Regions from separate parts of the Paenibacillus sp. CB74 genome, predicted to be linked through region 1. Evidence: a T-box and tRNA genes for the amino acid it is inferred to sense, from the RefSeq annotation. Region 1 holds a T-box; the other regions hold tRNA genes.
What was found. The T-box of region 1 lies ahead of tyrS (tyrosine--tRNA ligase). A T-box ahead of a tRNA ligase gene usually reads a tRNA of that ligase, here a tRNA-Tyr.
Positions count from the first base shown of each region.

Region 2: it has a tRNA-Tyr gene. The T-box ahead of tyrS (tyrosine--tRNA ligase) is inferred to sense a tRNA for this amino acid. The anticodon was not compared.
Region 3: it has a tRNA-Tyr gene. The T-box ahead of tyrS (tyrosine--tRNA ligase) is inferred to sense a tRNA for this amino acid. The anticodon was not compared.

Region 1 is NZ_CM146009.1:1,256,127-1,258,353, reverse strand. Features, by position in the region: gene ACX9NY_RS05790 (YxcD family protein) at 1-80, shown strand, start outside; gene tyrS (tyrosine--tRNA ligase) at 174-1,436, opposite strand; T-box leader at 1,553-1,780, opposite strand; gene ACX9NY_RS05780 (DMP19 family protein) at 1,865-2,227, opposite strand, start outside.
Region 2 is NZ_CM146009.1:5,008,125-5,010,351, reverse strand. Features, by position in the region: tRNA gene ACX9NY_RS22225 (tRNA-Ile) at 1-27, shown strand, start outside; tRNA gene ACX9NY_RS22220 (tRNA-Ala) at 62-137, shown strand; tRNA gene ACX9NY_RS22215 (tRNA-Asn) at 139-214, shown strand; tRNA gene ACX9NY_RS22210 (tRNA-Glu) at 219-290, shown strand; tRNA gene ACX9NY_RS22205 (tRNA-Val) at 413-488, shown strand; tRNA gene ACX9NY_RS22200 (tRNA-Met) at 505-578, shown strand; tRNA gene ACX9NY_RS22195 (tRNA-Asp) at 604-681, shown strand; tRNA gene ACX9NY_RS22190 (tRNA-Phe) at 696-771, shown strand; tRNA gene ACX9NY_RS22185 (tRNA-Thr) at 792-867, shown strand; tRNA gene ACX9NY_RS22180 (tRNA-Tyr) at 877-962, shown strand; tRNA gene ACX9NY_RS22175 (tRNA-Lys) at 973-1,048, shown strand; tRNA gene ACX9NY_RS22170 (tRNA-Leu) at 1,055-1,135, shown strand; tRNA gene ACX9NY_RS22165 (tRNA-Gly) at 1,146-1,220, shown strand; tRNA gene ACX9NY_RS22160 (tRNA-Arg) at 1,227-1,303, shown strand; tRNA gene ACX9NY_RS22155 (tRNA-Leu) at 1,321-1,399, shown strand; tRNA gene ACX9NY_RS22150 (tRNA-Pro) at 1,407-1,480, shown strand; tRNA gene ACX9NY_RS22145 (tRNA-Gly) at 1,492-1,562, shown strand; gene iolD (3D-(3,5/4)-trihydroxycyclohexane-1,2-dione acylhydrolase (decyclizing)) at 1,936-2,227, shown strand, end outside.
Region 3 is NZ_CM146009.1:6,512,494-6,514,720, forward strand. Features, by position in the region: rRNA gene ACX9NY_RS28640 (23S ribosomal RNA) at 1-292, shown strand, start outside; tRNA gene ACX9NY_RS28645 (tRNA-Asn) at 361-436, shown strand; tRNA gene ACX9NY_RS28650 (tRNA-Ser) at 440-531, shown strand; tRNA gene ACX9NY_RS28655 (tRNA-Glu) at 541-612, shown strand; tRNA gene ACX9NY_RS28660 (tRNA-Val) at 680-755, shown strand; tRNA gene ACX9NY_RS28665 (tRNA-Met) at 774-847, shown strand; tRNA gene ACX9NY_RS28670 (tRNA-Asp) at 873-950, shown strand; tRNA gene ACX9NY_RS28675 (tRNA-Phe) at 1,046-1,121, shown strand; tRNA gene ACX9NY_RS28680 (tRNA-Thr) at 1,142-1,217, shown strand; tRNA gene ACX9NY_RS28685 (tRNA-Tyr) at 1,227-1,312, shown strand; tRNA gene ACX9NY_RS28690 (tRNA-Trp) at 1,319-1,392, shown strand; tRNA gene ACX9NY_RS28695 (tRNA-His) at 1,423-1,495, shown strand; tRNA gene ACX9NY_RS28700 (tRNA-Gln) at 1,518-1,592, shown strand; tRNA gene ACX9NY_RS28705 (tRNA-Gly) at 1,597-1,671, shown strand; tRNA gene ACX9NY_RS28710 (tRNA-Cys) at 1,678-1,751, shown strand; tRNA gene ACX9NY_RS28715 (tRNA-Leu) at 1,758-1,836, shown strand; gene ACX9NY_RS28720 (class I SAM-dependent methyltransferase) at 2,001-2,227, shown strand, end outside.

The DNA.
Region 1 (2,227 bases):
GCGAATACAACATTCGGGCGTACCGTGAGAACGTACGACTTGATCTGGATGAAGAAATCACGGCGATTGTTAATCAATAAAATAGGTCAAGCAATGACTTGTTATACAAAAGACCGTCTCCGCTCTGTCGTCTGACAGAGATGGAAGACGGTCTTTTTGTTTCTGTAGTTGTACTAGGATTGAAGTTTAACCAGGCTGTAATTCTTTTTACCTTTACGGATAATGATGAATTTACCGCCAATGGCGTGTTCTGCCGACACCGTGAATTCAAGTTCGGTGATTTTCTCACCATTCATGGAAATCGCACCTTTGGTGACATCCTCACGCGCCTGGCGCTTGGATGGCTCTAGACCCAGATCCACGAGCCAATCCACAATATTTTTGGCTTCGCCGTCCGTTTCAAAGGTAGGCATTTCCTTGAAGCCCTGCTCGATTTCGTCTGCCGTCAGGGAACGGATATCACCACTGAACAGCGCCGCTGTAATACGTTTAGCCTGTTCAAGCATTTCTTCGCCGTGAACGAATTTTGTCATTTCTTCCGCAAGTGCTTTCTGTGCTTCGCGTCTGTGCGGCTCTGTCTCTACCTTTTCAGCCAAAGCTTCAATTTCTTCTTTGCTCAGGAAGGTAAAGTATTTCAAGTATTTGATCACATCACGGTCATCTGTATTCGCCCAGAACTGGTAGAATTCAAACGGTGTCGTTTTGTTCGGATCAAGCCAGATTGCGCCGCCAGCTGTTTTACCAAACTTGGTTCCATCGGATTTGAGCATAAGTGGAATGGTCAGACCGTACGCCTTCGCTTCAGATCCTTCCTTTTTACGAATCAGATCAAGACCACTCGTGATATTCCCCCATTGGTCGGAACCGCCGATTTGCAGCTGTACATCTTCGTTCTGGAACAGGTGCAGGTAGTCGAGTGACTGAAGGATCTGGTAGGAAAACTCAGTGAACGAGATGCCGCCTTCCAGTCTGCTCGCCACTACATCCTTAGCCAGCATTGTGTTAAGGTTAAAGTTTTTGCCGTAGTCACGCAAAAATTCAATGACATTGATTTTGTGCGTCCAATCGTAGTTGTTCACCATGCGAACCTGATTATCCCCATCTGTTACAAACAACTTCTTCATCTGCGCTGTCAGTGCATCCACATTCTCCTGCACTTGCTCCATCGTTTGCAATGACCGCTCTGCCTGACGACCACTCGGATCACCAATCGTACCTGTTGCTCCACCAATCAAAATGACTGGACGATGTCCTGCCAGTTGAAAACGTTTCAGCATCATGAAGGGAATTAGATGTCCAATATGCATGCTATCCCCCGTTGGATCAACACCGCAGTACAAAGAAACGGACTTCGTTTCAGTCAATTCACGTAATCCCTCAGCATCCGTCTGCTGATTAATGGCGTCACGCCACTGTAGTTCATCAATAATATTCATTCGTATAACCCCTTTTCTATCCTCAAAATTCAGTCATGATCTACGTTAATTTACGAAATAACACGCTGGAACGGCTTTTTTGGACACAAAAAAATCGCCTCCTTGTCTTCATTAGACACAGGGACGATTATCATAACCGTGGTACCACCCAAATTGCATGGATAACACATAACCTTAACACGCTATCCATACCACTTTTGGCAATATATCGTTTGCCCATCCGCTTGGCATTACCCAAGTACTCCAGAGTGTAATTCGCAGCCCTTGTATGTATCAGGTTCCATCAACCCCTGACTTTCTGTAACAGGGACAAAGCCGCTACTGCGCTCTATCAACGTGATTCATGTATTCAATTTATAGCAAGTATAGCCGAACGTTTCGGTCATTGCAAGACCAAGTATGCAAACCTTAAACAGAACAACGGACGCTTAGTTAAAACCAGATGATATAATCATCATGTTCAATTTTCCTTGATAATAACCATAGGCTTTCTCCGCGATCTGATCCTCATTGTTCCAAAATTGCTGATCCAGCGCATCTAACTGGTGCTCTTGTTCCTTTGTCAGTAATTTAGGAATGTCCCATAGTCCAGTAAGCCTTTCATCCTCTTTCAGATGCTCAATGCAGCCGTATGCCGAGGTTATAATCTCCACTACTTGAGTCGCACCAATGTTATGTAATGCCCGTAACGCGTAACGGTATACTTCTTCCCCCCAGTTGCAGAAAAACTGTATAAAACCGCCATTAAAGACATCCGCCTCTAACAGCCATAAGGCAGCAATGTCCTGCTC
Region 2 (2,227 bases), 3.1 Mb from region 1:
CCGGTGGTTCGAGTCCACCAGGGCCCATAGCAAGACCACTACAAGAAACAAACCAGAGTATGGGGCCATAGCTCAGCTGGGAGAGCGCCTGCCTTGCAAGCAGGAGGTCAGCGGTTCGATCCCGCTTGGCTCCACCATTCCCTGATAGCTCAGTTGGTAGAGCACTCGACTGTTAATCGAGTTGTCACAGGTTCGAGTCCTGTTCGGGGAGCCATTAAGGCCCGTTGGTCAAGGGGTTAAGACACCTCCCTTTCACGGAGGTAACAGGGGTTCGAATCCCCTACGGGTCATAGCAATACCTATTGCTTTAACAAGGGATGAGAATCCCAAAGGTTCGTCGGAGGATATACCTCGTGAGCAACTGCTTCGCAGTCTCGAACGAAGTGAGAGTATCCCCTACGGGTCATATTATGGAGGCTTAGCTCAGCTGGGAGAGCATCTGCCTTACAAGCAGAGGGTCGGGGGTTCGATCCCCTCAGCCTCCACCATATTATCTTATAACGACGCGGGGTGGAGCAGCCCGGTAGCTCGTCGGGCTCATAACCCGAAGGCCGCAGGTTCAAATCCTGCCCCCGCAATTAACTTTCCTCGAGAAAGTATTATGGAACCGTGGTGTAGTTGGCCTAACATGCCTGCCTGTCACGCAGGAGATCGCGGGTTCGAATCCCGTCGGTTCCGCCATTTTAATTTTATAAGGCTCGGTAGCTCAGTCGGTAGAGCAGAGGACTGAAAATCCTCGTGTCGGCGGTTCGATTCCGTCCCGAGCCACCATTTTTCACACCATGTAATACGCCGGTGTAGCTCAACTGGTAGAGCAACTGACTTGTAATCAGTAGGTTGGGGGTTCAAGTCCTCTCGCCGGCACCATGTAATCCTGGAGGATTAGCGAAGTGGCCAAACGCATCAGACTGTAAATCTGCTCCCGTACGGGTTCGGTGGTTCGAATCCATCATCCTCCACCAGTTTTTCTATGAGTCATTAGCTCAGTTGGTAGAGCACCTGACTTTTAATCAGGGTGTCGAAGGTTCGAGCCCTTCATGACTCACCATTATATGCGCGTGTGGCGGAATTGGCAGACGCACTAGACTTAGGATCTAGCGTCTTTGACGTGGGGGTTCAAGTCCCTCCACGCGCATTCTTTATTTGCGGAAGTGGCTCAGCGGTAGAGCATCGCCTTGCCAAGGCGAGGGTCGCGGGTTCGATTCCCGTCTTCCGCTCCAATATTTGCGCCCTTAGCTCAGCTGGATAGAGCGTTTGACTACGAATCAAAAGGCCGGGAGTTCGAATCTCTCAGGGCGCGCCATTATAACTTCATATTTTGCCGGCGTGGCGGAATGGCAGACGCGCTCGACTCAAAATCGAGTGGGAAACCGTGGAGGTTCGAGTCCTCTCGCCGGTATAGATAACGGGATGTAGCTCAGCTTGGTAGAGCACCTGGTTTGGGACCAGGGGGTCGCATGTTCAAATCGTGTCATCCCGATTTTTTTATTTGCGGGTGTAGTTCAATGGTAGAACTTTAGCCTTCCAAGCTAATAGCGTGGGTTCGATTCCCATCACCCGCTTACATATTGAAAAGAAAGAGATGGTATTCACCATCTCTTTCTTTTTTTGCATTTATAGGCATATGGATCATGAATATATACAGAGATTTCAGATGATATGAGTATGTATCCCAACCTTTTGATACATTCCCCACATTTTTAGACCTGTTCTTAGTAATTCTTGAGGTGTTCCAATGAAGAAGGTTTAGTGCATTTTCGAACACTTGAATATTTTTTCTGCATCACATTTATAAAAACGCTTACAAAAATAGCTTGCGTAAATCATTAACCTGTAATACCATATCAATTAAGCGCTTAACCTTTAGGGGTAAGGCGCTTAAACTTAACGTAGATTAAGCGCTTAACCCGTAAAGGAAAGGAAGGCGATGAATTCATGAATACAATTAGATTAACGATGGCTCAGGCACTGCTTCGATATCTGGATCAGCAATATATCTCGGTTGACGGGGTGGAAACCAAGTTTGTGAAGGGAATCATCGGTATTTTTGGACATGGCAACGTAACAGGCATTGGAGAAGCGCTGGAGCGCAGTCCGGGAAGCCTGAGGTATATGCAAGGCAAGAACGAACAAGGTATGGTGCATACGGCAGCAGCCTATGCCAAGCAGAAGAACCGTAGACAGATCTATGCATGTACAACATCCATTGGACCTGGTGCTTTAAATA
Region 3 (2,227 bases), 1.6 Mb from region 1:
ACAGTTCGGTCCCTATCTGTCGTGGGCGTAGGAAATTTGAGAGGAGCTGTCCTTAGTACGAGAGGACCGGGATGGACGTACCGCTGGTGTACCAGTTGTTCCGCCAGGAGCACCGCTGGGTAGCTATGTACGGACGGGATAAACGCTGAAAGCATCTAAGCGTGAAGCCCCCCTCAAGATGAGATTTCCCAGTATGTAAGACCCCTTGAAGACGACGAGGTAGATAGGCTGGGGGTGGAAGTGCAGCAATGCATGGAGCTGACCAGTACTAATCGGTCGAGGGCTTATCCAAATATGCAAGTTGTAGTTCGCATGTTTCGTTTCGAATCTAGTTTTCAGAGAACGATCTCTGAAGCATATTCCCTGATAGCTCAGTTGGTAGAGCACTCGACTGTTAATCGAGTTGTCACAGGTTCGAGCCCTGTTCGGGGAGCCATATGGAGAGGTGTCCGAGTTGGCCGAAGGAGCACGATTGGAAATCGTGTAGGCGTCACAAGCGTCTCGAGGGTTCGAATCCCTCTCTCTCCGCCATAATAACAAGGCCCGTTGGTCAAGGGGTTAAGACACCTCCCTTTCACGGAGGTAACAGGGGTTCGAATCCCCTACGGGTCATATTAACTTCAAAAAAAGAAGTTGATTTTTACAACAAGATTATGATATGATCATAAATGTGTTGTTCGGAGGCTTAGCTCAGCTGGGAGAGCATCTGCCTTACAAGCAGAGGGTCGGGGGTTCGATCCCCTCAGCCTCCACCATAAGATTTTTAATAACGACGCGGGGTGGAGCAGCCCGGTAGCTCGTCGGGCTCATAACCCGAAGGCCGCAGGTTCAAATCCTGCCCCCGCAATTAACTTTCCTTGTGAAAGTACTATGGAACCGTGGTGTAGTTGGCCTAACATGCCTGCCTGTCACGCAGGAGATCGCGGGTTCGAATCCCGTCGGTTCCGCCATTTAATCTTTACATGAGGCAAACTGTTCACTACATCTGCTGTATGGCACTGATGCCCTATATAAAGTGTAAGGAATTAAGATTAGACTTTATTATGGCTCGGTAGCTCAGTCGGTAGAGCAGAGGACTGAAAATCCTCGTGTCGGCGGTTCGATTCCGTCCCGAGCCACCATTTTCAAAACAATTTAATATGCCGGTGTAGCTCAACTGGTAGAGCAACTGACTTGTAATCAGTAGGTTGGGGGTTCAAGTCCTCTCGCCGGCACCATGTAATCCTGGAGGATTAGCGAAGTGGCCAAACGCATCAGACTGTAAATCTGCTCCCGTACGGGTTCGGTGGTTCGAATCCATCATCCTCCACCAGTTTTTAGGGGCATAGTTTAAAGGTAGAACAACGGTCTCCAAAACCGTTGGTGTGGGTTCAATTCCTGCTGCCCCTGCCAATTAACTTTTAAGAAATTTAACCTTTTGTGGCGATCGTGGCGAAGTGGTTAACGCACCGGTTTGTGGATCCGGCATTCGGGGGTTCAATTCCCCTCGATCGCCCCTTTGTTTTTTTATTTTTTATTGGGGATTAGCCAAGCGGTAAGGCAACGGACTTTGACTCCGTCATGCATAGGTTCAAATCCTATATCCCCAGCCATTATGCGGACGTGGCTCAGCGGTAGAGCATCGCCTTGCCAAGGCGAGGGTCGCGGGTTCGATTCCCGTCGTCCGCTCCAAAATATGGCGCCATAGCCAAGTGGTAAGGCACAGCTCTGCAAAAGCTTTATCCCCAGTTCGAATCTGGGTGGCGCCTCCAGTATATGCCGGCGTGGCGGAATGGCAGACGCGCTCGACTCAAAATCGAGTGGGAAACCGTGGAGGTTCGAGTCCTCTCGCCGGTATATTGAATAGCCCTACATGTTGCTTATGCAATGTGTAGGGCTATTTTGTTTTATACAGATTTTTGTACAGTAAAGAATATTGGACTTTAATAAACATTGACGTATGATTATATTCAGTATATTGTAGATAAGTAAAGTCTTTAATTTAGAGGGAGTGAAGCAAAGTGAATAATGAAAAAAATGTATCGGATACCGATCTGTTATTTAATCTTTCTGTATGGGAAGAGGCATGGAAAAATCGTCCGAGAAGTCCAAAATATAAAAAGAAAAGCGCCCCATTTAATACAGAAGAAGCATTTGAACGATGGGCTAGGGATTATCATGTACAGTCGTACTCTGAAGAAGGGAAGCAACGTTCTGAGCGTATTATGAATTGGATTGAGAATCAAGG